Regions from separate parts of the Leptolyngbya sp. CCY15150 genome, predicted to be linked through region 1. Evidence: predicted binding sites of a transcription regulator. Region 1 holds the regulator's gene; each other region holds the start of a gene.
The links. Region 1 encodes HrcA, which represses chaperone genes, less so after heat shock. Its sites were predicted from a motif close to ANTTAGCACTCNNNANTNNNGAGTGCTAANT; they were not measured.
Positions count from the first base shown of each region.

Region 2: a site for HrcA is predicted at 3,940-3,970, ahead of groL (chaperonin GroEL). Genes of this name have one in related genera too.
Region 3: a site for HrcA is predicted at 3,511-3,541, ahead of groL (chaperonin GroEL). Genes of this name have one in related genera too.

Region 1 covers NZ_JACSWB010000157.1:14,869-25,502, forward strand. Annotated here, with positions in the region: gene JUJ53_RS07680 (tetratricopeptide repeat protein) at 1-382, shown strand, start outside; gene JUJ53_RS07685 (DUF3318 domain-containing protein) at 552-1,199, shown strand; gene JUJ53_RS07690 (TIGR04168 family protein) at 1,311-2,258, shown strand; gene JUJ53_RS07695 (ADP-ribosylglycohydrolase family protein) at 2,255-3,205, opposite strand; gene hrcA (heat-inducible transcriptional repressor HrcA) at 3,359-4,438, opposite strand; gene JUJ53_RS07705 (rhodanese-like domain-containing protein) at 4,562-4,936, opposite strand; gene JUJ53_RS07710 (single-stranded DNA-binding protein) at 5,267-5,788, opposite strand; gene JUJ53_RS07715 (mannose-1-phosphate guanyltransferase) at 5,862-8,420, opposite strand; gene JUJ53_RS07720 (hypothetical protein) at 9,034-9,216, shown strand; gene JUJ53_RS07725 (class I SAM-dependent methyltransferase) at 9,418-10,104, shown strand; gene JUJ53_RS07730 (alpha/beta hydrolase) at 10,101-10,634, opposite strand, start outside.
Region 2 covers NZ_JACSWB010000172.1:63,024-73,657, reverse strand. Annotated here, with positions in the region: gene JUJ53_RS11330 (NAD-dependent epimerase/dehydratase family protein) at 1-171, shown strand, start outside; gene JUJ53_RS11325 (ATP-binding protein) at 771-2,366, shown strand; gene JUJ53_RS11320 (Tab2/Atab2 family RNA-binding protein) at 2,414-3,250, shown strand; gene groES (co-chaperone GroES) at 3,540-3,851, shown strand; gene groL (chaperonin GroEL) at 3,990-5,627, shown strand; gene JUJ53_RS11305 (DUF3084 domain-containing protein) at 6,002-7,393, shown strand; gene JUJ53_RS11300 (CHAT domain-containing protein) at 7,424-10,634, opposite strand, start outside.
Region 3 covers NZ_JACSWB010000147.1:70,571-81,204, reverse strand. Annotated here, with positions in the region: gene chrA (chromate efflux transporter) at 1-748, shown strand, start outside; gene JUJ53_RS05920 (hypothetical protein) at 768-965, opposite strand; gene def (peptide deformylase) at 1,039-1,605, opposite strand; gene groL (chaperonin GroEL) at 1,802-3,478, opposite strand; gene murD (UDP-N-acetylmuramoyl-L-alanine--D-glutamate ligase) at 3,643-4,992, opposite strand; gene JUJ53_RS05900 (hypothetical protein) at 5,237-5,716, opposite strand; gene JUJ53_RS05895 (branched-chain amino acid transaminase) at 6,182-7,096, shown strand; gene JUJ53_RS05890 (SDR family NAD(P)-dependent oxidoreductase) at 7,157-7,909, shown strand; gene sufU (Fe-S cluster assembly sulfur transfer protein SufU) at 7,996-8,472, shown strand; gene JUJ53_RS05880 (Ycf51 family protein) at 8,578-9,108, shown strand; gene JUJ53_RS05875 (iron-containing alcohol dehydrogenase family protein) at 9,343-10,548, shown strand; gene JUJ53_RS05870 (aspartate aminotransferase) at 10,539-10,634, shown strand, end outside.

The DNA of each region.
Region 1 (10,634 bases):
CTATGACCAAGCGCTCAGCCACAACCCGTCCCGTTCCCTGAAACTGGATCTGTTGACCCAACGCAGTCGCGTCCTGTGGCGCTTGGGTCAGTTCGACGCAGCCCTAGCCACAACCCAGGAGGTGCTCAACCTCGATCCCACGTCCCTTGAGGGATGGCACATTCAGGGCATGGTGTTGCTATCCCTCAACCGTCATGCCGAGGCGATCGCTGCCTATGACTACGCGATCGCTCTGGATCCCAAGAGCATTCAAGCCTGGACAGGCCGCGGCTCTGCCCTGCGCTTTGCCGGTCAGGAAGATGCCGCCCAGCAGGCCTTCCGGCAAGCCGACGATCTCCGGCAAGCCCTGCGGCCAAACGCTCCAGCGCCGTCGCCCTCCTGAGTGGCGAGTTCATACGATAGGATAGACATAGGGTGAGGGCGATCGCTCCCCAGATGCTCCTGAACGTTGGCAGGAATCCTCGTCTCGTATGCAGGGCTACAGTTGGGGTAAGGTGCGATCGTTATGATGCACACCGAACCCGGTTATCTCATAGTCGAAGGTTAGGTATATGACCTCATTTGCCAGTTCCACTGCCCGGTCAGATCTAAGCGAGTTACGTCGCCTCAAAGGCCTCCTCCCCCCTGAGCTGCGGAGTTGGGTCACCGTTGAAGCCGCCATTGATGTGACACCACCGCTGATCACCTCCGAAGAAATTGGTAAAGATCAGGTTGAGGTGCAGATCGACTTAGAAAAGTGGGATGCCCTAGCCATTGATCAGCGTAATTTACTGTTTTGGCATGAAGTTGCCCGCATCCAAAACGACACCATTCCTCGGGATGGCTGGGAAATGGCGGCCCTTGCCATTGGTCTTGGGGGTGCGGTGGGAGAACTGTGGGTGCAGGATGGCCTCCTCCTTGTCCTAGCCCTAGCGCTCTGCGGCTTCTCAGGATTCCGTCTCTATCAACGCAACAACGGCAGTAAGGTGTTGCGGGAAGCCATTGATGCCGATGAAAAAGCGATCGCCCTGGCCACTCGGTTTGGCTATACCCTGCCCAATGCCTACAAGAGCCTGGGAAGCGCCCTCAAGGTGTTGGTGGAGCAAACGCCGAAAAAACGCGCTCGCCGTAAATATCAATCTCGCCTAGATGCCCTGAAAAAGAGCGCCGCTCGGGCGAAATCCAAGGCCAAGTCCATGCGCAGCGAACCTGCCTATTAAGGCAAGACTGCCTGAGATGCCAAGGGGGAAGGTTAGGATAGGAATGGCGCAGTTCTCTAGCCCGCGCGGCGGTGAGGGAATGCCGCCATGCCCACTGTGCTAAGCAAGTGAATGACTGACTCTCTAACGCCTCCCCTCTCCCGATCGCCCTTGCCGAATAAGGGGCGATCGCTCACCCTCGCGGTCATTGGCGATGTCCATGATCAATGGGACATCCACGACGAACAAGCCCTGCGCCACCTCGGGGTTGATCTGGTGCTGCTGGTCGGCGACTTTGGCAACGAAGCTGTATCTGTGGTGCGGTCGGTGGCGGAGATGGCCTTGCCCAAGGCGGTCATTTTGGGGAACCATGATGCTTGGCATACGGCCACAGCTTGGGGGCGGCGCAAATGTCCCTACGATCGCAAGCTTGAAGATCGGGTGCAGCAACAGCTTGATCTTTTAGGCGCGGCCCACGTGGGCTATGGCAAGCTCGACTTTCCAGACTTAGGGCTGAGCATTGTCGGTAGCCGACCCTTTAGCTGGGGTGGCCCAGACTGGCGCAACAAGTCTTTCTATCGCGATCGCTACGGCGTGGAAAGTTTTGCCGCTTCCATCGAAAAAATTGGAGCGGCCACCCAGCAAACCAGTGAAGAGGTGGTCATTTTTATAGGTCACTGCGGCCCAGCAGGATTAGGCGATCGCCCTGAATCGCCCTGTGGTCGTGATTGGCTGCCCATGGGCGGCGACTATGGTGACCCGGATTTTACCGGAGCGATCGCCCAGGCTAAGCAATGGGGTAAATCTGTTCCCCTGGTCACCTTTGGGCATATGCACCACAGCCTACGCCATACCAAAAAACGGTTGCGCGAACGGTTGGTGCAGCAGGACAACACCGTTTATCTCAATGCCGCCAGCGTGCCCCGGATCGTTGCCACAGACTCGGGCTGGCTACGCAATATGTCGTTGGTAACCCTGGAGAACGGAGTGGTGACCAGGGCAGCGATCGCCTGGGTCGATCCCACCTATACGATCCAGCAAGAAGACGTACTCTATGCGGCCGATCCAGTCCTGCCCTAGCCTCCAACAGGCCAAGCTTGCTCCAGCCGCTTCGCCAAATCCACAATATCGTCATAGCGAGCGATCGCCCCCAGCCACTCCCTAGGCAATCCCGCCAGACCATAGGCCAACCCTGCCAGTCCGCCGGTCACCGCCGCTGTCGTATCCGTATCGCCCCCCAAATTCACCGCCTTCAGCACCGCATCCCGATAGGATTGAGTGGTTAATAGACACCAGAGAGATGCTTCCAGGGTGTGAATGACATAGCCTCCAGAGGTGATGGCATCTTCAGGCAACTGGTCAATCTGACCCGTCGCGATCCGGGCAAACTCTGGCCACTCTGCCACAAAGGGCGGCACTTGGTAGAACGACGTCACCTGCTGCACGCCCGTCTGGTAGGCCGTCGCTAGATCATCGCCCTGTAGCAGCCGCACCGCAATGCTGATGTATAGGCCACAGGCGATTTGCGATCGCGGATGGGCATGGGTAATACAAGACACCGCATGGGTCTGCTGAATCACCTGCGCTAATTCCCACCGTGAGGCACAGAAGGCCATCGGCAAAATGCGCATCAACGAGCCATTGCCATTGTTGCTCTCACTCTTGCCCCCAGCCTCAACTGCCGGTACACCGCGCTGCAGCTGAGCGATCGCTTGCTGAGTGGTACCACCAATATCAAAAACATTGCCGTGGGGCGTCCAGTAGGCATCTTCATACCAACGCCGAAAGCGATCGCCGATATCCTCCGGATCAAACCCAGTGCATAGGCTTTCTGCCAAGCACAGCATCAGCGAACTATCGTCTGACCAGGTGCCCGGTGGCTGGTTCCAGGTGCCATAGCCGCGCATATCGGTCACTGGATCCTGTCGCCGCTCTGCCCGACTGGTGAACTCCACGGGGACGCCGAGGGCATCAGCCACACAAACGCCGAGTAACCCGGCCATCACTGGGGATTCTCTATCAACCATGGAACTCTCTGATTGTAGGGGTAGTAGGTGTCAGTAGGAGGACGTACCTGTGGGTGAGCATTTCGACGGTGCTCTATGCTCACATCCGGATGAGACGAGGGGTGAGCGGAGTTGAAACCCGGTACCTTCGCTTCATGGAATGGCGTCCACCGGTTAGGTAGCCTGGCTCATGACATCCGATAAATGATCCGCCGCCGCTTCCACCAAGGCGATCGCATCTTCGTAGACCATGCGCGTGGGCCCCAACATGCCAACACTGCCCACGGGCACATTATCCCGTTGATAGGTCGCAGAAACCAAGGCACAGGCATTCATGGGCTTAATGGGATTTTCTGAACCAATGCGCACCACCACCCGTTTGCGCGGCGTTCCCGGATCCGTCGTTTCAAAAATCAGCGGCCAAAGCTGATCTTGCTCCTCTTCTAAAAGCTGCATCAACGTCTGCACTTGTTGCAACTCAGAAAATTCTGGCTGTCGCCGCAGCACTTCCGCCACGCCGCTGACCAAAATCTGGGTGGGTATGGGAGTTTGGCTACGACGGCTGAGCTGGTTTAGGGATTGTTGCAACAGGCTGGCATACTGTTCAAACTCCCGTCCCAGTTCTGTCCAGTCTAGGGTAGACAAGTCACTCAGCGATCGCTCTCGCAGTTGCTGGGTCAGGAAATTGGAGAGAATTTGCAACTCCCGGTCAAGGCTTTCTGGATCGGTGGGCGTGTCTAACTGCGGCAGGGTGATCAACACCGACTGGGTTTCGTAGCAATCGAGCACCACCACCAGCATGATCCGCCGCGTATCCACCTGCACGAGCTGCACGTGGCGCAGATGGGCCGTGCGCGACTGGGGTAGGGTAACCAGGGCAATGTAGCCACTGATGTTCGACAAAATCTGGGCCGCATGGCGCAGTAGGACATCCACGCTGTAGGTTTCTGCCTGTAGCTGATCGGACAGGAGTTGATCTACCTGACGGGCGATCGTGTCGGATGGCTTAATCAAATGATCGACATAGATGCGATAGCCGGAATCCGACGGCACCCGGCCGGCAGAGGTGTGGGGTTGATAAAGCAAACCTGCCTTCTCCAACCGCCCCATGGCATTGCGCACCGTCGCCGAACTGACGTTGAGATTAAATTCTTCAATTAACGCCCCAGATCCAACCGGCTTGGCCGTTGCCACATAGTGACGCACGGTGGCCCAAAGAACCTGCTGTTGGCGATCGCTTAGCTTAATATGCATAGCCGATAAAATCTTAAAGCTAAGTGAAAACAAAAATGGATAGAGATGCTACGTAAGACTGTAGCGTTCTCAATGACACCGCGATCGTAGCAAGAACTACGGGGGATCCTAAATTCCATCAGGTTAATACTGGGGAATACTGGGATCGACGCGGATCGCGTAGGCGGCAATGCCCCCTGCTAGGTTCTTGACGTGCGTGAAGCCTTGATGTGCCAACCACTGACACATATGTGCCGATCGTATCCCGTGATGACACATGACAATGGTCTCTGTGTCTGGGTCAAGCTGCGCTAGAACTTGGCCAGACCAAGCTTCAAACTGACTCAAGGGTAAATTCACAAAGCCCTCTAGATGAGCGATCGCTACCTCTTGAGGCTCCCGCACGTCAAGTAACTGGAGGGGCGCGACGACCCCTGGATGGTCTTGCCGCTGGGCGAGATACTCCGCAAAGTCTTCTACGCTGATCTGAGGCAAGGGCTCGTAGGATTGGGCAAACATGAATCGTTAACGTGAGTTGTTATGAAAATCTAAAATCTCTTACCCATTAACCTAGCAAAGTTTGGCAAAATCCGTGATCAATGATCCATAACGAGGATTCATATCGAGCATCTTATCGATTCAGATCTCAAACGCCAACAGCGGCATCCCAGAGGACACCGCTGCACCAAATGTTCTATGCACTTAGCCTGAAGACCCTCATCCCAACCGTCTTCCAGGGCGCTAGAGAATCTGTGAAAGCACCTAATACCACACTCTCTGACTCCCCTTCTCCCCTTGTGGGAGAAGGGGTTGGGGGATGAGGGGAAACGATGGGGCAGCTAACCAGGGCTAGAAGGGAATGTCGTCGTAGTTAGGTTCGGGGTCAGCGGGAGGCTGATAGGCCGGGGGTTGATAGGCCGGGGCTGGCGGAGCCGCAGGGGGCGCGTAGGGAGCTGGGGCTGTATGGGCAACGGGGGGCGCGGCAACGGGGCGAGGGGCCGGTGTCGCAGGCGATGAGCTGGATGCTGCGTCGGAACTCGTTTGGATCGAGGTGGTTAGTAGGGTATCCGCGCCGAGGGGGTAAATGCGCTGAATGGTCATCTCGGCCAGCTTTTCCTTAAAACCTTCAGGACGCTCGACGGTATTCATGCCCAACCGTCCTTCGAGGACAACGCGATCGCCCTGGTGATATTGAGCCTGGATGCTCTGAGCCAAGTTGCCCCAGCCCACAGCCTTAATGGTTTCCATGGGGTCGTTATCGCGGAGCCCCGGAAATTGCACGACCAATTCTGCGATCGCGGTTTGCCCGTCTGGGGTATAGCGCAATTCAGGATCTTTGACAATTTCCGCCATCAAAATAAAGTTATTCATTCCTTCGTCCTCAAGATTACAAGCACCCTGCTGAAGCAGTGAGTGGCGATCGCTTCTAGGTTTCCCTCAGCAGCTACAGTAATACACTTTCTAAACTTTGATCGTGATCTAATTCTTCCATGCCCAACTCATGATTAACAAAATCTTGGACATAGGAGCGATACTCCCGCAAGGTTTCGTCTACCCAGCCGCGATCGTTGCTGTTGGCTGCCAGGTGTACGAGGGGTTCCCCAGCGTCAGGCAAGATGAGAATCCAGCTATCGGGCTGCTGGGAATTGAGAATTTTCACGCCATCGGTTAAATCTAAAGTCTCTGCAGGATGGCTTTCGACTAAGCGACGCATCAGAGCTCCCTTCACCGTCCAAGGGCAGCGCACGGTAATCGATCGATGGCAGACGCGGGGGAGGTCGGCGCGGATTTGCCCGAGGGAGCGATCCTGGAGGGTGAGCATTTCCATGAGTTTAGCAATGCAGAACATGGCGTCAAACCCAGGGTGAAGCTGGGGAAAGATGAAGCCCATCTCACCGCTGCCGCCGACCACCACATTACGGTTAGAATGGCAGGCTTCCATGAGGGCGGTGGGGTTAGCCTTAGTACGCACAACGGTACTATCGTGGCGGCGGGCAATCTGCTCCACGGCGCTGGAGGCATTCACGGGCACCACCACGGTACTGCGAGGATTATCGGTGAGCAGCATGTGAATAATCAAGGCGGTGAGCTGTTCGCCCCGGATGGCGCTGCCAGACTCGTCTACCAGAATGAGCTGTTCACCATTGGCGGAAACCTGCACGCCCAAATTGGCCTTGAGGGCTTCTACCACGTGGCCTAGCTGATCCAACAGGACTTCGCGATCGGCGGTGGAGGGAGCTAGCTGACTGAGGCTGGCATTGAGCACCACGGCATCGCAGCCGAACTTGGCCAGAAGCTGGGGTAGGATAGCGCCCGATACGGCGTAGGCGTAGTCGATCACCACCTTGGAGTTGCTGGTGCGGATGGTGTTGATGTCGAGATGGCGTTCAAAGACAATGCTGTAGAGGTCAACCACCTGGGTGGGATAGACCACCTGACCGATCTCGGCGACCTGGGCCCGACGGAAGTCTTCCTTGAAATAAGCGCCTTCAATTTTCTTTTCGTGGGCCTTGGAGAGGTTGATGCCATGTTCATCAAAAAACTCGATGAGCATGTGATCGCAGCGTTCGGGATGTAGGCGGATGTGCAGCCCCCCAACCACAGCTAGGGTGGGCACCACGGCCCGGGCTAGGGGAATGGCGGTGGCTTCTAGGTTTTGCACATTGATGCCGACGGACATCAGCCCCGCAATCAGCGATCGCGACACCATGCGCGAAATACTGCGCTGGTCGCGGGAGACGGTGACGTGGGAGCCGGGTTTTAGGGTAGAACCATAGGCTGCCCCAAGGCGCACAGCAAATTCTGGCGTGATGTCAATATTGGCTAGGCCGGATACCCCACGCTGGCCAAAGAGGTTGCGATGGGCCACATGTCCCCAGATCAGGTTCATGTTGAGAATGGCACCGGGTTCGATGATTTTGCTGGGCCAGATGCGCACACTTTGGTTGACCTGCGCTTCTTCACCCACGCTGGAGAGCGACCCCACCACGGCTCCTTCCAGCACATGGGCACGGCGATCGACCCGTACACCCCGAGCCGCAACACAGGCTAAAAGCCGAGATTCTTCGCCCAAAATAGCGCCATTCCAAATGATGGAACGCTTAATCTCGGCATCAGCTCCGATGGTGACGTTGTCGCCAATAATAGTGCCGGAGCCGATCGATACCCGGGGACCGATGCGGCAGTTGGTGCCAATCATCACGGGAGTTTGAATCTTGGCGCTGGGGTCAATGCGGGTATTTTGTCCTATCCACAGACCGGGCGATCGCTCTTCATAGCCATACTCCACATACACTCGCCGGTAGAGAGCATCATACTGAGCTTCGCGGTAGGCTTCCAAATGACCGACGTCACACCAATAGCCCTCAGCGATGTAGCCATACATGGGTTCACCTTGCTCCAGCAAGGTGGGAAAGAGGTCTTTGGAGAAATCAGCCTCTTGATTGGCGGGTAAGTAGCGCAGCACCTCGGGTTCTAGGATATAAATGCCGGTGTTGACCGTGTCGGAAAAAATTTCGCTGCTGGAGGGTTTTTCTAAAAAGCGGCGGATACGCTGCTGGTCATCGGTAATCACCACGCCAAAATCTACCGGATTTGGGACATGGGTGAGCACCAGCGTGGCTTTAGCGCGACGAGCTTTGTGGAAGGCGATCGCTGCACTGAGGTCGAAGTCGGTAATGCTATCGCCGCTGATCACCACGAAGGTTTCATCCAGCAATTCCGACACATTTTTGACACAGCCGGCAGTCCCAAGGGGCTGATCTTCCTCCACGGCATAGGTCATCTGCACCCCGAAATCACTACCGTCTTGGAAGTAATCGCGCATAACATCGGGAAGATAGTGAAGCGTCGCGATAATTTCGGTGATGTCGTGGCGCTTGAGCAGGTTGACGATATGTTCGGCAATAGGACGATTGAGAATCGGCACCATTGGTTTGGGAACATCGCTGGTCAGCGGCCGTAACCGCGTTCCTGATCCGCCAGCCATGAGCACTGCTCGCATATACCCTCCTTAATTCGCTACACCATGCTGCTTCAGCACTGCTTACATCCAAGACCAGCCTCTAAGGTGACACATCTCGAACCTTCCATCCAATGGAGCGATCGCTTACTACGCAGCCCTAGGGAAGACGATGGGTCCTGAGTCTGCCTTGTTGGATATGCCAAGCAATCTGATTTGCAGGTAGGCAAGATTGGTCATATCCATTTGTTATTACATTTTGTAAATAACAATTAAAAAATATTGATTTTACTATCGTTGCATCACCTTGAGCATAGCGAAGAATTCAGCATTTACGGCATTTTTCTCTAGGATGGTCGTCTGTTGATCGCTCGATCGAGACCAATAGATGTACCAATAGATGGATTGAGAACAGGGCATGTTCTGGCTGATTTATTTCCTAGCTATTCCATTCTGTTTGGGATGCTGAGCATGGTGAAAGCGGGCTTATCTTGCTCAGCATATCGTGAAGAGACGCTAGAATTTTGTTGGCTGTCCTACACTCTCCGCTCTCCTGACTTGGCTGTTCTGCCGCCGATTCAGGGCAAAATGATAGAGTTAAGAGGTATGCCTGCGTCTAGTCTCAAGTTTTAGTTGGAATTGTTGAGTGGTACCTATGGTAAACCTTCTGATTGTTGCGCTAGCCGTTGTTTATGTAGGCGGCATCTGGAAATTCTGGGCTGGGTTTAACCGCACCAACTTTAGCGGTGGCCGTCTCTACCTATCCCTGATGTGGCCAGTGCTGGTGGTGGCCAACAAGTCCTATCGCCAAAATTTTACAAAGGCTCTCAAAGGCTAAGCCCTGATTGGCACTGGTGCCTTGGCCTAGGGCTGGTCATCCTAGACCTCCCGAAACCAACGGGCAGGGGCAGACGTGCTGCTTGTTCCAAGACAACCAAGCTCAAGGTCTTGGATTGTGGCAGAGCTTGAATTTTCTTACTGAGGTGGAAGCAGCAGGATGCCCTGGGATGATTCTTCATTGGCCGGCGCGTTGGGGGATATGGGCGATCGCTCGTCCTGGTATAACCAAATTGATGCGGTGGCGGAGCGGTTCAATCGCGAATATCAAGGTCAGCCCTTTGAGCTACCGGACGAAGTAGAGGCGATGCCCATTTTTCGCGACTGGACGTCTGGAGGGCTCACGTCTCGAATTGCTGCCCCTTTTTGGAAGCTGGCGCAGCCCAAGAAAAGTCAGCGTTGCCTCGATGTGGGCTGTGGCGTCAGTTTTTTAATCTACCCATGGCGCGACTGGAATGCTTTTTTCTATGGGCAAGATATCAGCGACATCGCTTGCGATAGCCTAAACTCCCGCGCTCCCCAGCTGAATTCCAAGCTGTTTAAGGGGGCGGCTAAAGGGCCGGCCCATCAGTTGCAATACGAGGATCAGCAGTTTGATCTCGCGATCGCCACTGGCTTCAGTTGCTACTACCCCTTGGACTATTGGGAAGCGGTTTTAACCGAGATGCGGCGAGTGCTGAAGCCCGGCGGCACCCTGGTGTTTGATGTGGTGAACCCAGAATCGGCCCTGGCAGAAAATTGGGCTATTTTGGAAACCTACTTGGGGGCGGAGGTGCTGTTAACAGAGCTAGGGGAGTGGCAGGCGCTGCTGAAGCGATCGAACACCAAGGTGCTCAAAACCTTAGACCATGAGCTATCGCGGCTCTACAGTCTACAGTTTCTACCCTAGATCATTCCTCGATCATCCCTAGATTCATCCGGGTGCTCACCGGTTTCCCCAGCGATCATGGCGCAGATGGCGTCGGCTAAGTCGCTGATCTCGGCAGGCTTGGGCTGGAGATAGGCCTGGGGAGCCGTGGCGTAGCGCTGGGCCATCTCCTGTTGGGCAGCGCTGGCTGTTGGACTCTGCACCACCAACAGGGGCTGCTTCAGCCAGGGAAGCCGCTCGGTGAGCAGTTCTGCCTGCAGTTCTGCCCAGCGGCGCTGGAACAGGAGGCGACAGGCGGCGGGCGATCGCTTCAGTTTTTGGTAGGTTCGGTGGTGCGATCGCCATTGCGACTGCTTGCCTAGCAGCCAAGCCAAGGGACGCAGCAGCCATAGGAGCAACGTCCAGATGGGAAAGGAACCGACCCATCCCCGGGCTCGTCGCCAGGGATAGCCATGATTGTCTAGCTCAACGCCTTCGGGGTCAATCAGCACCAAGCCGCTCACCTGATGGGCATACTGCAGGGCATAATTAGCCGCAACCCATGCCCCAAT
Region 2 (10,634 bases), on a different contig from region 1:
CAGCATTTCTTTACGGATATTCATCACGCCCAAGCTGACCTAGGCTGGCATCCGAAGTATGACCTAATCGCTGGCTTGAAAGATTCCTTCCAAACCGACTACCTGGCGAATGGGGGCGATCGCAGCCCCGTCGATTTCAGCCTAGATGATGAAATTCTAAAAAGCGCATAGTATTTCCAGGGGGGCAGGCTACCTTTACCACCAGCACTGGATCGGATACCCTGAATGTGTCCTTTGTAACTCAGTAGGATAGCGCTATCCTAACGCTAGGATAGCGATCGCCCTCAAGTAGCTTGGCGCTGCATCGTCAGTTTGGCCCACGGGCGGGACGGATCATGGTTGTGATCCTCTCGCTAGATGCAACAGCTAGCCTACGGAGTTCGTTTAGCCATGGGAATGTTACCGTGGCGATGCGGATATAGGTCACGCATATAGGTTACGCATACGGTTCACAGATTCAGGTCACAGATTCAGGTCACGTATACAAGTCAGCGATCGCACTGGATCAGAGCGTGTATGGCCCACAAAGTTCATCAACGTGCCGACAGGTAACTCCATGGCAGAACTGGTGACATCACTGACAGGGCGGATGGCTAGTACTCTGAGGCATCAGTAACCCGCCTATGTGCTGAGGCGGGAAACCTGGTGTGTCCTAGACTTCCTTTTCGTTTTTCTGTCCTCGTTCTTCTGCCTTGCGGCCCCAGGAACTGTGACCTTGTTCATGCATCCGTCCGAGTAGCCATGCCCAATTGATTCATTCACTGGAATCTATGAACGCATCCAGTTTTCAAGACTCGTCTCTGTATGAGCTAGCAGCCAGCATCGAGCAGGTTTCCCAACCCCTGCAGGTCAGTCCCACCACGTTCAAGTCGATGCTGTCGGCGATCATGGATGTGCTCAGTGAGGCGCAAGAACCCGCAACGCTGTGGATGAAGCTGCCTCGGGGCTATGCATGGTCGAGTGAAGTCGAGCGCTACCAACGGTCGGCCCATCCCGACAGCGCTATCTATATTCTTAAAAATCCCCAATCTGCCTACCATACCCCTGAGGAGAGCGATCGCCCCCCCTCTCGCCCCGTAAGCGGCGACTCCAACATCTTCGACTGGGACTCCGACGCGGATTCAGACATTCATTTTATCGAGCCCCTGCCCTCGCCGTTTACAATCTGTTCGGCGACCTCCCTCCCCCTAGCGGCCCATAGCCAACTGCGACGGGAATATTTTTTGATGGTGCGATCGCCTCGATTTTCCGTCCTGCTGCTGGCCCATCGTCCGCGCAGCGTCCGTCCCAGCACCAGTCCTGACCCGGCACCTCCCAGTATTCGTCCCCAAACCACGGCAATTTTGAGTGATGAGGGTAACCCCAGTCGGCGGAAACACCCCCTCCTCTGCATTTGCTCCTTTATTCCCCAAACGATTCAGCAGGTCTTCTCCGGCGTGCATCAGGCGATTCAGGCAGGACAGCTCAGCGAACCCAGCCCCGAGGGTCAGGCGCTGTTGGAGCAGTGGGATAACCTCACCCAAGGGGAGGCGATCGCCCCCAGCCCAGCCCTGCTCGGACAATTCTACAGTCGACAGATGTTTTACCAGGAAGAGCTGTGGCATCGTAGCGCCGCCGATCGCAAACTATCGGAGCAAGTCGCCACCCTCCAGCTCGAATGCGAAGGCTTAACCAATCGTCTGCGGATCAAAGATGAATTCCTCAAAAACGTGGGGCAGGAGATGCGCACCCCCCTCACCACCATGAAGACAGCCCTGACCCTGCTGGAATCGCCCAACCTACGGCCGCCCCAGCGCCAGCGCTACATGGAGCTGCTCACCAAGGAATGCGATCGCCAGAGTGCGTTGATCACCAGCGTTTTAGACCTGATGCAGCTAGAAGACCATGCCGACCATGCCCTGATGCAGCCGATTCGTCTATCGGACGTGGTGCCCGGCGTCGTCAGCACCTATCAGCCCCTCGCCCGCGAACGCGGCATGATGCTGGCCTACACCATTTCCAGCGATCTACCCGCCGTGTCTTGTTTGCACAAATGGCTCAGCCAGATTGTCATCAACCTGCTGGATAATGCGATTAAATTTACCCCCCCCGGCGGCGAGGTCTGGGTGTCTGCCAAGCAGCAGGGTGACTACATCCAGCTTGAATTTAAAGATACCGGCGTGGGAATTGCACCGGCAGAGCTATCGCGAGTTTTCCGGCCGTTCTATCGCCTACGGGGCCATCAAGAAGATCAGTCGTCTGGGCCCGGCCTAGGATTGTCCATGGTGCAGCAACTGGCCCTCAACTGTGGCGGTTCGGTATCCGTGCGTAGCCGACCCGGGGAAGGATCGATCTTCCATGTCCTCCTACCGATTTACAATACCTGAGGGCTGAGGCCGTCAACCCAGCAATCAGCATAGCGAGGCATAGGACGGTGAGAATTTGGCAAGCGGACATTTATCGTCGCCCCCTACGGGATGAGGCGGGCAATCCTTTATGGGAAGTTGTGGTCTGTGAGGGCGATCGCGCTCTACTGATCGCCGCTTGCCCCCAACCTTCCCTCAGCAGCGCATGGCTGACGGCGCAGATCACCACCGCCATCAATCTCCATGGCCAGCCCGATCGCCTCCAGGTGTTTCGTCCCCAATCCCTTAGCCTGCTGGAAACCGCTTGCCAGAGTCTGGGCCTATCGGTGGAAGCCACCCGCCATACCCCCCAGCTCCACGCCCTTTTGGAACAGCGGGCCCTAGACTATCCCCACCTGCCCAACTACACCGGGGAAGCCTACGACCCCGTCGCCCTCGACCGCCCGCCGCCGCTGCCCCTGGCCGATAACCTCTGGGGAGAAAGCTGGCGCTTTGCGGCGATCGCTGCCAGTGACCTCGACCTAGTGTTTGGCGATCGCCCCATTCCCATTCGCGTTTGGCCCGAAGCCTTAACCCCCCAAAGCCTAAAACTTGCCTCCACCACCATGGTGCCCGGTGTCGTGATTTACGGGGGGCGGCAGTCTATGGCCCTGGCCCGCTGGCTGGAGCAGGCCGATCCAGTATCGCTCCACTACATACCCGGTGCTCCCGATGGACTGATTCTCGAAGCTGGTTTGGTGGATCGCTGGATTCTCACCACCTTTGATGATCCCGAAGCGATCGCCGCCGGACAGACCTATCAACAACGCCTACAAACCAGCCAGGGTCTACATTTCCTCCTAGTACAGCCCGATGACTCTGGGGTCACCTACACCGGCCTATGGCTGCTGCAAACGGCAACCTAACCGTAGCCATGGGTAACTTCAAGACCGCTTCAGTTCGGGAAACCGTACTGATCAGTAAGTTGCGGAGGCCTACCTCAGTCCGTTAAATTAGCACTCAGGAGGTGAGAGTGCTAATCCCTCATTCCTCACTGCCCTCGCTTCACTACGAGTTGCGATCGCAGTGGCTACGACTGCTCAATCAACCAGGTTGATCTGAGAGAGCCGTAGCATCCGTTAAAACTTATATGCCTTGCACACCGTGCAATTCTAAGTTTTTTCTATTACACCGACGAAGTTGGAGAGTATTCCTATGGCAGCAGTATCCCTTAGCGTTTCAACCGTTAAGCCCCTAGGCGATCGCGTTTTTGTAAAAGTGAACGCATCTGAAGAAAAGACCGCTGGTGGCATTTTGCTACCAGACACCGCTAAAGAAAAGCCTCAGGTGGGCGAAATTGCCGCCGTTGGCCCCGGTCGGCGCAATGATGACGGCTCCCGCCAAGAAGTCGAAGTGAAAGTCGGCGATAAAGTCCTCTACTCCAAGTACGCAGGCACTGACATCAAGCTCAGCGGCGAAGAGTATGTTCTCCTGTCCGAAAAAGATATTTTGGCCGTCGTTGTATAGACGCCATGAGATTTGAGGGCTAGACGATCCCTGGGTTCCGAAGCGATCGCATGGTCAAATTAGCACCTCACTCAATCCCTGCATTTCAACACATCACTCAACACTTGAAACTGAGAACTTTCTAGGACATCGAACACTATGGCTAAGCGCATCATTTACAACGAAAATGCTCGTCGTGCTCTCGAACGCGGAATTGACATTCTAGCCGAAGCAGTGGCAGTCACCCTAGGGCCCAAGGGCCGCAACGTGGTGCTAGAGAAGAAGTTTGGCGCACCTCAAATCGTGAACGATGGTGTCACCATTGCCAAGGAAATCGAACTAGAAGACCACATCGAAAACACCGGTGTGTCCTTGATTCGTCAAGCGGCGTCCAAAACCAATGATGCGGCTGGCGACGGCACCACCACCGCCACCGTCTTGGCCCACGCCATGGTTAAGGAAGGTCTGCGTAACGTAGCCGCCGGCACCAACGCTATTTCCCTGAAGCGCGGTATCGATCGGGCTACGGCATTCTTGGTTGAAAAAATTGCTGACCAAGCCCGCCCCGTGGAAGACTCCAACGCGATCGCTCAAGTCGGTACCATCTCTGCTGGTAACGATGAAGAAGTGGGTCGCATGATTGCCAGCGCCATGGACACCGTTGGTAAGGAAGGCGTGATTTCCTTGGAAGAAGGGAAATCCATGACCACCGAGCTAGAAGTCACCGAAGGGATGCGCTTTGAAAAAGGCTACATCTCTCCCTACTTCGCCACCGACACCGAGCGCATGGAAGCGGTGCTGGACGAGCCCATGATCTTGATCACCGACAAGAAAATTGCCTTGGTGCAAGACCTTGTGCCCGTGCTAGAGCAAGTGGCTCGCTCCGGTCGTCCCCTGCTGATCATTGCAGAAGACATCGAGAAAGAAGCCCTAGCAACCCTGGTGGTCAACCGTCTACGCGGTGTGCTGAACGTGGCTGCTGTCAAGGCTCCTGGCTTCGGCGATCGCCGTAAGGCCATGCTGGAAGACATCGCCGTGCTCACCGGCGGTCAACTGATCACCGAAGATGCTGGTCTGAAGCTCGACAACGCCAAGCTGGAAATGCTCGGCAAAGCTCGCCGCATCACCATCACCAAAGACACCACCACCATTGTTGCAGAAGGCAACGAAGTGGCTGTGAAGGGTCGCTGTGAACAAATCCGTCGTCAAATCGACGAAACCGATTCCTCCTACGATCGCGAAAAACTGCAAGAGCGCTTGGCTAAGCTCTCCGGCGGTGTGGCCGTGATCAAGGTCGGTGCTGCCACCGAAACCGAAATGAAGGATCGGAAGCTGCGTCTAGAAGATGCCATCAACGCGACCAAAGCAGCCGTTGAAGAAGGTATCGTCCCCGGCGGCGGCACCACCCTGGCCCACTTGGTTCCTGACCTAGAAAGCTGGGCTAGCACCACCCTCAGCGGTGAAGAACTAATCGGCGCAGGCATTGTGGCTCGGGCGCTCACCGCTCCCCTGAAGCGCATTGCTGAAAACGCCGGTCAAAACGGTGCTGTGATTGCCGAGCGCGTCAAGGAAAAAGACTTCAACATCGGCTACAACGCCGCATCCAACGAATTCGTTGACATGTTTGAAGCTGGAATCGTGGATCCTGCCAAGGTGACCCGTTCCGCTCTGCAAAACGCCGCGTCGATCGCTGGCATGGTGCTGACCACCGAATGCATCGTGGTTGACAAGCCCGAATCGAAAGAAGCGGCTGGCGCTGGCGCTGGCGCTGGCATGGGCGGCGACTTCGACTACTAAGACTACGGTCTCAGGTCTTTCCCCTAGGCTGGTTCCTAGGGGACGACCCATGGGGCGATCGCAGATCACCATCGCTGGCCACAGTCACTGATCACTATCAGCGATCACCATCGCGGATCACCATCACTGATCACAACCAGCGATCACAACCAGCGATCGCCCCTTCAACCTAGGTTGATCCAATGCGCTACTCGACAACGGGTAGCGCATTTGTTTGTGTAAAGAGAGGGGAGTTTGCTAAACTCAAGCGTTGGATTCACCAGCACAAGTTACTACAATAAGCACAGTTAACCCATGAGGAGTGCGATCGCATCTCATCTACCAGATTCTCTAGGGTTCCCAGGTCATCGGAATGAGGAGCGCTAGAACCAGGAATGACAACCGGGCTGATTCTAATCACGGCTATCTTGATACTCGGCGGTGTCATTGCTACATTGGGCGATCGCATTGGAATGCGCGTGGGCAAAGCGCGTCTGAGTTTATTCAACCTTCGTCCCCGCCAGACAGCCACTGTCATTACTATTTTGACCGGTGGTGTAATCTCGGCCTCGACCCTAGCCATCTTATTTTTAATCAGCGATCAGCTGCGGACTGGGGTGTTTGAACTCCAGAAAATTCAAGACGATCTAGCCATGGCGGGAGAGGAATTAGACGAAACCCAGGCAGAAAAATCTCGGATTCAAGATGAGTTAGAGCGATCGGTGAATGAGCAGCGGCAGGCAGAAACCCGGCTGCAAGACATCAACCAATCCCTGGGGGATGCGATCGCCCGCCAACGGCTTACCCAACAGCAGTTAGAGCGCACTCGCAATAATCTAGATCAGCTAGAAACTAATTTCCGCCAAGCCCAAGATCAGTTGGCAACGGCCTCCCAGCAGGCGGAGCAACTGCAGTCAGAAATTCAGATTATTCAGCAAGAACGGGCCCAGCTTTTGGCCAATCGAGAGCTAGAGCTGGCAGAACGGGATGCGGCGATCGCTCAGCGAGATGCAGCGATCGCCGAACGAGAAACCCGTCTGTCGGCCCTAGAAGAAGAACAGGCCGAGCTTCAGCTCGACATTGCCGCTCTAGAACGAGAATTTCTGGGGTTGCGCCAAGGTAATGTGGCTCTTTTGCGCAACGAGCCCCTGGCTTCTAGCGGGGTGCGTTTGCAAAACCCTGACCTAGCCAGTGAAGCGGTCAACCGTTTGCTGAATGAAGCCAATCGCGTGGCAACCCGCGCCATTCTGCCAGATATTCTTGCCGCTGAGCAAGAGCAGGTGATTCAGATCACGGTAGCGCAGGTTGAGCAAATCAAGGAGCAAATTCAGGACGGCCGCGAATATATTGTCCGAATCTTTTCGGCTGGCAACTATGTGGTGGGTGAACCCTGCGTCTTGGCTGGAGAAGCCTGTGTTCAGGTCTATGCGGTTGCAGCCTTTAACCGGGTTATTTTTCAGCAAGGAGACGTGATCGCAACGGTTTCCGTGAATCCATCGGAGCTAAGCAACGTCGAGTTGGTTGAACAGTACGAATTGCTCATTTCCGCCAGCCGCTTTCAAGGCCGCCAGGCTGGGATTTTGGCTGAAACGATCACGATTGCCGGAGGGCGATCGGAGGCAGCGATCGCTTTCTTCCAGCAGCTCCGGCAATACAGCGTTCCCATTGAAATTCGCGCCGTGGCTGCCAGCACCATCTCCACCCCTGGGCCCCTAGAAATTGACCTGGTTGCTGTCCGCAATGGTCAAGTGCTGTTTAGCACCGCTACTATTGAGAACACGCCATAGCGGTGGGGCGATCATCCCTCAGCGCTGGGGCTACCAAGGATTCCCCACCATGGTGAAGGCTGCCCAGTAGAAAGGATGGGACAGATCATTGCCACTGCCGTCAAACACCAAGGAAGGCGGTAGGATCAGGCGATCGCCATTCCGATCAACCAACTGCCCTTGTTCCACCTGCCAATCGCCTCGGAGCATGGCCTGTTGGGCAGCCTGCAAGGCATGGGATTTAACCGGAGCCGTGCGTAGCTGGGTGTAAAACTCCCGCATAAAGGCCAGGGTGGCGCGATCGCTCACATACCAAAGGCTAGCCAACACCGACTTCACCCCAGCCTGCACCGCCGAACCAGCAAAGCCCAGTTCCGCCGTTTCATCTCCCAAGGCAGTACGGCAAGCGCTGAGCACCAAGAGTTCTGTAGCCGGACTGTCGAGACCCAGTTGACGAATATCGCTCAGGCTAAGCTGCCGATCCCACAGTTGAATATAGGAATTAGCGAGATTGCCCGGCTTAAACTCGCCGTGGGTCGCTAGGTGGACGATGCCGTAGGGGGTTTGCGATCGCTGAAAGCGCAGGTTGTCTAACGTAAACGCCTCATTCAAAAAGGTCTGTCCTCGCCACAGTTCTGCGGTGATCCCCTGCACTTCAAACGGAACGGCCGGCAAAGGCACTTGATTGGTGAACTCCGAGGCTCCCATAGCCAGCACCGACATGTTGCGAATATCCACATAGCGGGTATCCGTGAGGCTGAGACTGGGCATGAGGCCAAGACTATAGGTCTCCACTAGAAACTGATTGCCATCATGGAGCGCCGCCACCGGGAGCGATCGCAATCCCGCGGTCATGACAAAGACAAGATTTTCCACCTCCTGCTCCTGCAGATCCGCCAAGATGGGCGTAATCAACCAGGTGTAAAGCTGTTGAGAGGGCGGCAGGTAGTCCTGAGGACGACTGCGGGGATTGGTGATCTCCAAGCGCATCGAGTCGGCCGCATCTTGCACCTGTTTACGCGTGACGCCAGGCACCGCTACCCGGATGGGATTCCCGGATGAGGTCACCAGCAGCAGTTCTAAGATATCGTCAGGACTAGATTCCGAGGTCACCCGTAGCGGCGCATCGATGAAGCGATCCAGATGATCGGCAACATCCCCACTCACGGCTGTTTCCAACGAGTTAAAGTCATGGGGGAGCGTTGACGTTTGGGGCACGAAGTCTACATAAAGAACAGCAGGCTTGACACCAGCCTCTTCCTCAATGCTCTGCAAGGCAATCTGCCCCTCATTCAACGTAGCGACCACGTTACTGTTATCGGGCAGCACCCGCACATCCCCCACTTCACCAGGGATACGTCGGGCCGGCTGATCGCGCTCAAACGATCTAGCATCCCTTCTCAGGATCGGCGCTTCGTTCACTCCAGTAATGCGAATGCGTTCATCGCCATTGGCGTTATCAAACGTGCGGATCGTTTCCCCAATCACAGGCACAGGAAATACGCTATTGACCCTCCCCCCGGTGAGGGTCACCGGGCCGGCCACAATATCAGACGCCGTGCCGTTGAAGGCAGACACATTTCCCACCGTAAAGGGCACATTGTTAGGGCCGCCCGAATGGGTAATTTGGATCTGACCACTTTCGTCCACAACCCGCCTGGTGCGGCTGGTCTCAGAGATGGCACCGCTTGTATCGATACTAGGCGCACCCTCTTCACTCACCGTCCCCGTAATCAAGACGCGATCGCCCGTGAGGATCACATCCCCCCCTCGGCCAAAAAAGCTGGATGCATCAATATATTCAACCGTGACATTGCCAGCGGGAGTCGCACTATCGGAGCTAGATAACGTGCGAGTATCGACGCTGGGATCATTGATGCTGAGAATCGTCACCGACCCAGCCGCATCACCACTCCCGCTAGATCTGAACGACGTATCGATGCCGCCAGTTCGAATGTCTCCCCCAGCAATGATGCGCACATCCCCAGCGTTGCTGAAGATACTGCCTGTCTCAATGTCGCTGGTTTGAATGGAGTTCTCGGCCCTTAATTCGACCGTTCCGCTGCCCCCGAAGTCACTGGTGGTATCAAAATTGCCTGCGATGATGCTCGCTGCAGAAATCGTGATATCACCGCCCAAGGTAGCGATCGCGTCATTGCGGTTCATGCGGAAGGTGCCCCCGCCGCTGTTGTCAGAATCAGCAATGAACGTCAGGGAGGTGCCTAGAGAACTGCCGCTGAGTCTACCACCACTTAAGGGCTCGATACGAATATTGTTCGTCGCTTCCAAAATTGTATTGGTACTCTGCAGAGCATTTTCTAGGGCCGCTTGGGAAATGGTAAAGGTGCTGCCCGGCGCATCACCCGCCAGGATTTGTTGATCGGCTAGTTGATCGTCATCAGGAGCCGAGTCTGCTCCGGCCACAATCACGATATTTTCTGGATCCAGCAGCAGGGTGCCGGGGGTGCCGTTGAGGGTGCGGGTCGTCACCCGGCCATGGAATCGCAGAGACTCCCCTCCTGAGATTTCCACTGAGCCACCCCGGCCCCCCTCGCCCCCTCGGGCTCCAATCTGCCCAGAAACACTGGTCGCACCATCAGACCAGATCACCACCTCGCCCCCCTCAGCTTGGGGCGTGAGAGCATTGGCATGAATCAGCGTCCCGTCATTGACCACCGTCGTTTGGGAATTGGGTATGGGATCCTCCCCCTGGTTGCCGCCGCCGATGCGCACCTGGCCCGCCGTGGCCCCTGAAACGTTGAGGGTAGCGTCTAGGACACCAATGCGATCGCCTAGGATATTAATCTGAGACCTTTGAGACTCGACGCTTGCCGTTGCCAACCGTCCCGAGGCGATCGCTGTTCCTGGATCTGTAGGAATGGAGATCTGGGAGCCGGTGAGCACCACGGTGCCGTCTGGGTTCACCTGGACGCCGGTGGCATGGCGCAAACCGGGGCGAGTCAACAGTTCTGGCAGGGAGGGGGCGGTCAACGGCAGAATGCCACCGGCGGAGGGTATGGCAGCCAGCTCAAAGCTAAGGAGCCTGTCCTCGGATTGAAGGCGTACATACTGTTCACCCTCCACCGCCGCCAGGGTGATGGTGCCGCCAGGGGCGATCAGCGTGCCCGTATTCACCACGGTGCCGCCCAGGAGGGTGATTGATGCGCCTGGATCCACCCGTAGCCGTCCCGCATTGACGATCGCTCCCGGTTCACTCAATCGGAAGGTAAAGCCATCGGGTTGTCCTAGCAAGGTTTGATAC
Region 3 (10,634 bases), on a different contig from region 1:
TGTGCTGCTGACGTTCATCATCGCTGGCATTTTGGGATTGGTGATCTACGGCCCGAGAATGAGCACACCGCCCAATCCTCCCGTCAACTCGGCCTGGCTGCTGCCGCTCCTGCCCACCATGTCGTTGACCCTAGCAACCGTAGGCGTTCCGGGGGAAGTCTTAGCCCTATCTAGTTTCTGGGGTCTGGAGCGCTTGCAGGACTATGCCCTGCCACTAGCCAGCTTTTTCTTGCAGGTGGGCAGCTTCATCTTTGGCGGCGGCCTCGTGATCATTCCGCTCTTAGAAGCTGAGGTGGTGGATCACCTCCATTGGCTCACCCGTACTGAATTTATCAACGGTGTTGCCCTTGGTCAGCTTACGCCCGGCCCCGTGGTGATCACCGCAGCCTTTGTGGGCTATAAAGTGGCGGGGGTTGTGGGAGCCCTGATCGCCACGATCGCCATCTTTACGCCATCCTTCGCCTTCATTATGCTGGCTTCACCCATCCTGTCTCGCATCCGCCGCAGTCCCTGGGTGCGGGCCTTTTTGCGGGGAGTGACCAGCGCTGTGATTGGGGCCGTGGCCGCCGCATCGGTGCCCTTAGCCCAAACAGCCTTTACCCAAGACACGGTGGTGCTGTCCGGGATCACCATCGCGATCGCGATCGCCGCCCTGGTGGCCCTATTGCGCTTTAAAACCCCCGCATGGCAGCTCGTACCAGCGGGGGCAGTCATGGGTTTACTGGTCGGTACCCTAGTCGGCTCCTAGTCTAGGGACAACTAGCGTTCTAACCCTGGTTCGCTTTCGCGTCGCGCACGGCCGCCAAGAACATAACGACGGTTAGCGGAATGCTCAGGGCGAGGATAATCGAGGTGGGTGCAGCCCCTAGTTGGGGAGTACCCGACGATAGTTCAAACACAGAACCTACCGCAGCGATCGCCGCCACGCAGGATACCGCTAAAAACGCACCACTTTTTGGAGTCACAACAGATCTTGTCCTTATATAACAACCAACGACAACTCAGGCGACAACTCAGGTATCAACCCACCATCAGGAACTACGCCGAAATGGCCTGAACTGCCTGGATCGAGAAACCCTGCTTATCCAGAGCTTGGGTCAAAGCAATACCATTGTCTACCCGATCCACAAACATGACACCGTTGAGGTGATCGATTTCATGTTGAATTGCGCGGGACAGCAGTCCTTTTGCTTTTAACCGCTGAGGACGACCATTCTCATCTTTATAGGCCACCTCGATCACCTCCGGGCGCGTCACCCCGAGGTACACACCGGGAATACTCAAACAACCTTCCTCGTAGGCACAGGTTTCGGGGGATGAAGACTTGATCACCGGGTTGATGAGCACTAGGGGAGGCGAAGCTGCATTTTCTGGATCGCAATCCACGACAATCAGTTGCTTATGCACCCCCACTTGAGGAGCCGCTAGACCAATGCCATCTTCGCTGTACATGGTCTGCAACATCTCTTTGATCAATTGCCGTACAGAGTCATCCACCTTAGCAATCCGCTTGGCTGGCTGCCGCAGAACGCGATCGCCCAGATAGTGCAAGGTCAGGGGTGGCGTTTCTAATTTTGTTTTTTCAACTAGTATTTGAGCTGTCATAGACCTAGAGAAATTTCAATAGCATGGACAAGGGTCAGGGCAATGAAATGCCCCGAGAAGAGCTTAGTCATTCTGATAGGGTGCTGCTTCCATTGTAATCAAGCCTTGTCAGATTGTAGATACCGCAAAAGGGTAGATAGCACAAAACGGAGGGGCGATCGCCCCTCCGCTTGCTGGGTCACTCGACCGCCATGGACTACATCATGCCCATGCCGCCCATGCCGCCCATGCCCATACCGCCCATGCCGCCCATGCCACCCATGCCGCCCATGCCGCCATCGGGAGCTGCTGCAGCCGGTTCAGGTTTTTCAACAATCAACACTTCCGTGGTGATCACCATACCCGCGATGGAAGCCGCATCCTGCAGAGCAGAGCGCACCACCTTCGCCGGATCCACGATCCCTGCTTGGATGAGGTCTTCAAACACACCGGTGAGGGCGTTGTAGCCCACGTTGAACTCGGTTTCCTTGGCCTTTTCAACCACCACCGAGCCTTCTGCACCCGCATTGTCGGCAATCTGACGCAGGGGAGCTTCTAGGGCGCGGCAAACGATATCTGCACCGAGCTGCTCATCTTCCGAGAGGGTTGCCTTGAAGGCACCGAGTTGCTGAGCTAGGTGAATCAGGACAATGCCGCCACCGGGAACAATCCCTTCTTCCACCGCAGCCTTGGTTGCATTCAACGCATCTTCAATGCGCAGCTTCCGATCCTTAAGTTCGGTTTCAGTCGCCGCACCCACCTTGATCACAGCCACACCGCCAGCGAGTTTCGCCAAGCGTTCCTGCAGCTTTTCTTTGTCGTAGTCGGAGTCGGCCAGCTCCATTTCCTTGCGCAGTTGGCCCACCCGCTTCTCAATATCCGATGCATTCCCGGCATCCGACACGATGGTGGTGGTGTCTTTGGTGATGGTCACCTTACGGGCCACGCCCAGCATTTCCATCGACGCCATATCAAGACTCAGACCAATCTCCTCGGAGATCATCTGACCACCGGTGAGGATGGCGATATCTTGGAGCATGGCCTTCCGGCGTTCGCCAAAGCCCGGTGCTTTGATGGCAGCACCGTTGAGCACGCCGCGTAGACGGTTGACCACCAAGGTCGCCAGCGCTTCTCCATCCACATCTTCCGCAATGATCAAGAAAGGATTGCCTTCGCGGGCAATGCGTTCCAGGATGGGGACGAGGTCTTGGATCGAGCTGATTTTCTTGTCGGTGATCAAGATGCGGACATTTTCCATGTCGCAGATCATCCGCTCTTGGTCGGTGACGAAGTAGGGGGAGATGTAACCGCGATCGATTTGCATCCCTTCCACCACTTCCATCTCCGTGGCCAGAGACTTCGATTCTTCGACGGTAATTACACCATCGCGACCCACTTTATCCATGGCGTCAGCGATCATGCGACCAATTTCTTCATCGCTTCCCGACGACACCGTAGCCACTTGAGCGATCGCATTCCCTTCCACGGGTTTAGCGATTTTGCTAATTTCCGCCACCAAGTGGTTGACCGTTTTCTCGATCCCCCGGCGTAGGCTGACAGGATTGCTGCCCGCTGCCACATTGCGCAGACCTTCGCGAATCATCGCTTGGGCTAGAACCGTCGCTGTCGTGGTGCCGTCTCCTGCCAAGTCTTTGGTTTTAGAGGCCACCTCACGAATCAGCCGAGCGCCGGTATTTTCGTAGGGGTCCTCCAGTTCAATTTCCTTCGCGATGGTAATCCCATCATTGACAATCTGGGGTGCGCCGTACTGTTTTTCTAATACAACATTGCGACCCTTGGGCCCTAGGGTAATCCGCACTGCGTCAGCCAAGGCATTTACGCCTCGTTCTAGGGCTTGACGAGATGCTTCATTAAATTTAACCAGCTTAACCATACGTGATTTCTTTCGTAGCTCTCCACTGTAGAATTTAGCACTCTAGGGTCGCGAGTGCTAATAGCTAGGGTGGAGGGAAAGCCGAACTCCGGGATGGATCTGATCCGTCAGATCTCCAATCGTTCGCACCCGATCGCTAACTGGTTAGGACGCTGGGTTCGTACCTACAAATGGGTCTGGCAGAGCTGGCGGAAGTGATCGCCTCGGGCTTCAAAGTTAGGATATTGGTCAAAACTGGCGCAGGCGGGGGAGAGCAGTACGGTGTTTGCCGCGCTTTGGGGCGCGAGGATCTTGGCCCGGGCGATCGCTGCCTCCATCGTTCCCACCACCTCATAGGCACCATAGCCCACCTGCTGCAGGCGATCGGCAAAGGACGGAGCCGCATCGCCAATCAGCAACACCGCAATGGCCTTGTCCTGAATGCGCTGGAGCCAAGCGCCATCCTCCCCCGCCTTAGCCTCCCCACCGGCAATCAACACCACCGGAGCCGCCACCGCCGCTAAGCCCACCTCCGCTGCGTCGTAGTTGGTGGCTTTGCTGTCATTGATAAAGTCAATGCCCTGCCAGGTCGCAATATGCTCCAAGCGATGGGGCACACCGGGGAAGGTTTGGATGGCATGGGCGATCGCTTCCCGGTCAATCTCCGCCAACCAGGCCACCGCCACCGCCATCAGCAAATTCTGAAGATTATGGGATCCCACCATGCGCAGATCGCTAGCTTGGACGATGGGCTGCCCCCCAGCCATCACCCAGCCGTCATCTAGATACACTCCCCGTTCGGGATGGGCGACCACCTGCGCCTTGCCCTGCACACTCGTCCAACAGGCCGACGGAAAGCGATCGCCCCCGGTGCGTCGTAGGTAAGGATCATCGCCGTTGAGCACCTGATGATGGGACTGGTGCAGCAGCTTGGCTTTAATGGCGTCGTAGTTGGCCAACGTATGGTGGCGGCTGAGGTGATCGGGGGTGAAGGTTGTCCATACGCCGATGTGGGGGGCGAGGGTTTGGGAGGATTCGATCTGATAGCTGCTCACCTCCGCAATCACCCAGTCCGGCGGTTTCTCCGCTAGAGCCAGCTCACAGGCCGCATAGCCAATGTTGCCGCAGGCTGGAGCATGGAACCCCGCCGCTTGAAAAATCGCCGCCACCAGCGCCGTGGTGGTGGTTTTACCATTGGTGCCCGTGATGCCCACCCAAGGACGGTCGGAGAGCGATCGCCAAGCTAGCTCCATCTCCCCCATGGTTTCAATCCCCATATCCCTGGCCTGCTGGAGCATTGGCAGATCCCAGGGCACACCGGGACTCACGACAATGCGATCGCTCTGGGATTGACTGGGATCCAAACGGTGATTGAGGCGCACCGTGATGCCCTCCGCCGCGAGGAGCGATCGCGTTTGTTCCAGCGCATCGGAAGTTTTGGCATCGCTGAGCGTCACCGTCCAGCCTTGGCGAGCCAGCAAGCGCGCCGCCGCTAGTCCTGATTTTCCCAAGCCAATCACATCTGCATTCGGCATAGACCCTTTCCTTGGGGCAGTTCACCGCATGGGCGGCAAAATTTTCAGTCTCAGCATTGTACCGAGATTTTGTCCCGACGGGTAGGATGGCGCTGATAAGCAGCCATTTTCAGGATGGAGATCTTGCCCAAGCTGGTTGAAAACAGGGTCAACCACGTCTTATTAGAGCAGCTCGTTCCCATCCAGAGTTGCGCAGATTGGACAAGCTACCCGTCAACATCGTCAACATAAGACGGCTGGTTGATTAGTCCCAAGCTCCGGCATTGCGAATACCATATTCCTGCCGCAACGAACCCAGACTGTGATCCATCATCAGATCCGGATCGAGGTAAGCATCAATCTTTTTGCGTACCCTCAGCCCCTGCTGAATGCCCAGCCTGTAGTAACGACAGACGTGCCAGGGCCAGTAGTAATCTGCCCCATAGCGCCGCCCCAAGAGCGATCGCCCCAACAGTTCCGCAAATACCCCCAAGCTTTGCAGGTAGAAATACCAAGGCCGTTTCCAGGTCAGCGCCGTGAGCAAGAAGCCAATCAACTGCAGCTCATCCTTGAGCGCCGTACTGTAGCCGGTAACCACATGCATGATGTCGTGCTTTTGCAGGTCTTGCCAGGGAATATGCAGCCAGCCCACTTGAATATCTTGGCCACGGGGCACATCCGGATTGGCGAGGTAGTAGCGTTCCAAGCCATCACGCAGCGTTAAGGAAGAGTCGAGGGAAGCCATAGGAGTCAACCGTCGTGGGACATGTTAAGAACGTTTGAGGTTTGGCATGAGACTCGGCAGGGTCACCGAAGACTCGGCAGGGTCACTGATCTAAGTCACCGAATCCAAGTCACCGAATCCAAGTCACCGATCCAACCGGTTCTCTCCATGATGAGCGATCGCCTGGGATCACCCCTGGCTCAACAGACAACCTTTGGGGGTGGCACAAAGGAATTCCATCCTAGACCCTGCTAACCGGAATCTCCTTCATAAGATACTCACTACCGCAAGTCTTGCCAGTCAACGATTCAGGATAGGATTAGTTAGAGAATTGCATCATTGGTCGCTCCGGAGACCGTCTCCATGCTGCACGGCCCCAGGGTGTCTAGCCAAGGAGTTTAGAGCGATCGCTCCTAGAATGATCGGCGCTTCGGCTGACCGATGTCCGTCGATCATTCGCCCATCGTTTAGAGGATAGTCGTTGCCATGCACACCTTTCTGCCCGTTGCCTACTTTAAAAATGAGTTTGTTCCCTTTGCGGACGCCAACCTATCGATCGCCACCCATGCGCTGCACTACGGAACTGGGGCATTTGGCGGACTGCGGGGCATCCCCGATCCTCAACATCCCGGCCATGCCTTACTATTCCGGCTGGATCGCCATGCCCAGCGCCTCAGCGATAGCGCCCGTTTCCTGCAATACGACCTGCCCGCCAGCAAGATTGCCGCCACCATCGTGGAGTTTGTGCAAAAAAATCAGCCTGGCACATCTTTCTACATTCGCCCCTTTGTCTACACCTCGGATCTCGGTATTGCGCCTCGGCTGCATAACGTCGAAAAAGACTTCTTTATCTATGGGCTAGAGCTGGGGGATTATCTCTCACCGGAGGGGGTGGCTTGCCGGATTAGTTCCTGGTATCGCCAGGAAGATCGCAGCCTGCCGCTACGGGGTAAAATTAGCGGCGCTTACATCACCTCGTCTATGGCCAAAACGGAAGCGGTGTCGGCAGGGTTTGACGAAGCCATTTTGATGAACACCCAGGGGAAGGTCTGTGAAGCCTCGGGGATGAATATTTTCATGGTGCGTCAGGGCAAGCTGATCACCCCCGGCTTTGATCAAGATATTTTGGAAGGCATCACCCGCGATAGCGTGCTCACGGTGGCGCAGGATCTGGGCATTCCGGTGATTGAACGGGCAATCGATAAAACCGAGTTGCTGATTGCCGATGAAGTCTTCCTCAGCGGTACGGCGGCCAAGGTCACCCCGGTGCGCCGGATTGAAAACTATGAGCTGTCGAGCGATCGCCCCATCACCACCCTCCTGCGCGACAAGCTCACCGCCATCACCGAAGGGCGGGATCCCCAGTATGAGTCTTGGATTACCCGAGTGGCGATCGCTTAGCGGATTCGCAGATAACCATGAACCTGTTACCATACCGGTTTGTGGGATCGGAGGTTCAGGATGGGGTCATCTCTAGCAGGACAAGTGGCGTTGGTCACCGGTGCATCTAGCGGCATCGGCGCAGCGCTGGCAAGGCGGTTGGCGGCGGCCGGCTGTCGGGTAGCGATCTGTGCCCGGCGCAGCGATCGCTTAGATGAGTTGGCAAGCGACTTGCGGCAGGGTGGAGCAGAGGTGTTAGCCCAGACCGTTGACCTGCGCCAAGAGTCGGACATTCTCCAGATGTTTGCCAGTCTGCGCCGCCAGTGGGGCGGTGTCGATATTTTGGTGAACAATGCTGGTCTGGGGCACAATGCGCCCTTGATGACCGGCGACACCGAGGCCTGGCGAGAGATGCTGGAGGTGAATGTGCTGGCCCTCTGCATCTGCACTCGGGAAGCCCTGCAGGATATGCAAGCCAGGGGCGATCGCGGCCATATTGTCCACATCAGCTCCATGTCTGGCTATCGCGTGCCCAGCATTAGCGGGCTCTATTCCGGTACCAAGTTTGCGGTGCGATCGCTCACCGAGGGTCTGCGGCAGGAACTGCGGGCTGCCGGATCATCAATCCGCATCTCGTCCATCAGCCCTGGCTATGTGGAAACGGAGTTTGCGGCCAAGTATTACCAAGATGCTCAGAAAGCCCAAACCACCTACGACCAGTTTCCAGTGCTCAGCCCCAACGACATCGCCAATGCCCTAGAGTATCTGCTCACCCAGCCGCCCCATGTGCAGGTGCACGATATTCTCCTGCGCCCTACCCAGCAGGGCAATTAGTCGCCCCGAGAGCGATCGCCCCGGCCCCCGAATGCTCGTAACCCTGATAGGATCAGAGCAGGTATCCTAGCACCCCCAAGGCAACCATGGCATTGAATGATCTCCGGGATCTATACCAAACCGTGATTTTGGAACGGTACAAAAAACCCCGCAATCGCGGCACCACCAGCCCCGTCGATCGCCACCAGCGCGGGCATAATCCCTCCTGTGGCGACACCATCGAACTCAGCCTTAAGCTCAACGAGGCCGATGGCTCCATCGACGATGTGAAATTTGAGGGCGAAGGCTGCGCTATTTCCATGGCGTCGGTAGATCTCATGGCCGAGGCGCTGCGGGGCAAAAGCTGTGAGGAAGCGCTGGAGATGGTGCAAACGTTTCAAGCCATGATGAAAGGCGATGCGGAGTTCCCAAAAGAGTTGCGCAAGCTGAATGTCATGCAGGGGGTGGCGCAATTTCCAGTGCGGATCAAATGCGCCAATCTGGGTTGGCATACCCTGAAGGCCGCCCTCGAACAGGCAGGACAGACCGAGGCAGTTGAGTTTGTCAGCAACGAAGATCTTTAAGGTGCTCCAGGCCGTATTGACCTGTAGGTGAACCTTCTAGGGGCGATCGCGCCATGAGCAATAACGCCATCAACAATTAGTTTTAGTGGGATAGGGTGAGGATTTATGTTAAGTACGGCTGATTTTTTGGTGATTGCGAAATGGTTTGGCATCACGACCCTGGCCTTTGCAGGCTTGATGCTCTTGAGCTTTGCCTTCAAGTGGGGGTTTCGCTTTCGTCTTGTGGGGGTTACGGGCTTTATGGGCGTTCTCACGGGGGGGCTTTTCGCCCTCAGTTTGGGGCCGATTGTGCCGACTAGCGTGCCCGGTGCGGTGCGCTACGTCACCGTGTTTGATTCCGGTGCAACCCAAGCGGTGATTGTTGTTCCCGCCACCATCACCGAGACGGAACTGGACGCCACCCTCAAACAGGCCGCCAGCAACCTATTCTCCCCCGGTCGCCTCGGTCGCGGCGGCGATCGCCAGCTCACCATCCTCGCCCGCACGGTGCTCCATCCTGAGGAAGGCGTTTCCCAGCCGCTGGTGTTAGGACAAATCAAGCGATCGCTCCGAGATCGTACCGATGAGAACCTAGACGTCACCATCTACAGCGATCGCCTCGCCGCCATTCCGCCAGCACCCAACACCGACTCCTAAGCGATTCCGCTGAACCTTGCTGCCAATCCAAGAAAGTCTCCGCAAGTAACCATTGAGTATAGTAAATTGGTCTTTACTTGAGACTGATGTCATCCAGTACACAAACCTGCGCTGGATCCATCGCCCCATGGATAGTCTTGCCTTCATTGATTGCGATCGCCCTAGCCTGGCGGGAGACATCGCTCTCCCACACTGCAGGGTATCTTAGCCGTCTCCTACGACCCCATCCCGTCTATGACTCGTCTATCGCCTCAATCCGCTTCTTCTCCAGCCATCTTTCCTAGCCTGATGGTGGCCCCAGCCCGTATTATGCGTGGGGCAGGTCTTTTGGCTGAGGCAGGCTCCATCCTGGCCCAGATCGGTCAACGGCCGCTGATCATTGGCGGCGATCGCACCCTGGCCCTAGTCGCTCCAGATCTACACCCAAGCCTCGTCCAACAGGGGTTGGCGATCGCCGAGGCGGCCTATGGCGACGACTGTAGCGAATCGGCCCTAGCCCATCTACACCAGGCCCGTGAGCAGCATCAAGCCGATGTGATTCTGGGTGTGGGCGGCGGCAAAGCCCTAGATGCCGCTAAACTCGTCGCCCATCAGGCCCGCTTACCCGTGGTCACGATTCCCACCTCAGCCGCCACCTGTGCCGCTTGGACAGCGCTGTCCAACGTCTATTCTGACCAAGGCGCATTTCTCTACGACGTCAGCCTCGATCGCTGCCCCGATCTGCTGCTGCTGGACTACGACCTGGTGCAAACTGCGCCGCGCCGTACCCTGGTTGCCGGCATTGGGGATGCGATCGCCAAATGGTATGAAGCCTCGGTGAGCAGCGGTCATTCCCAACAAACCTTGATTGTGGCAGCGGTGCAGCAAGCTCGGGTCTTGCGCGACCTGCTGTTCCAAAAATCCGCCGCTGCCCTAGAGAATCCAGGCGGTGAAGAGTGGCGCGACGTGGTGGATGCGACGGTTCTCCTGGCAGGCGTCATCGGTGGCATTGGCGGAGCCCAATGTCGCACCGTGGCGGCCCATGCCGTCCACAACGGTCTTACCCATCTCCTGCAAAGCCACGGCACCCTCCACGGCGAGAAGGTAGCCTTTGGCATCCTCGTGCAGCTACGCCTTGAGGAATTAGTGCAGGGCAGTCGCCTAGCAGCTTCAGCCCGCCAGCAGCTTCAGCAGTTTTATAGCACCCTCGGGCTCCCCCAAACCTTGGACGACCTAGGTCTAGAATCCATCACCATTGCCGACCTGCGCCAAGCAGCCGAGGTGGCCTGTGCTGAGGCGTCTGACATCCATCACTTGCCGTTTACGGTCACCCCCGATCAACTGATGGCGGCCATGGTGTCTACCACCACGCCCATCTCGGAAGTACGTCATCCAGAGGGCGATCGCCCCACCACAGATCAACCACGTTATACGGAGCAGGAGGGACAGTTGTGGGTTTAGACTGGATTCATCAGGCCGATCGCCTCAGTGCATTACCGCCCTACGTATTTGCCCGACTGGATGAGCTGAAAGCCAAGGCGCGGGAA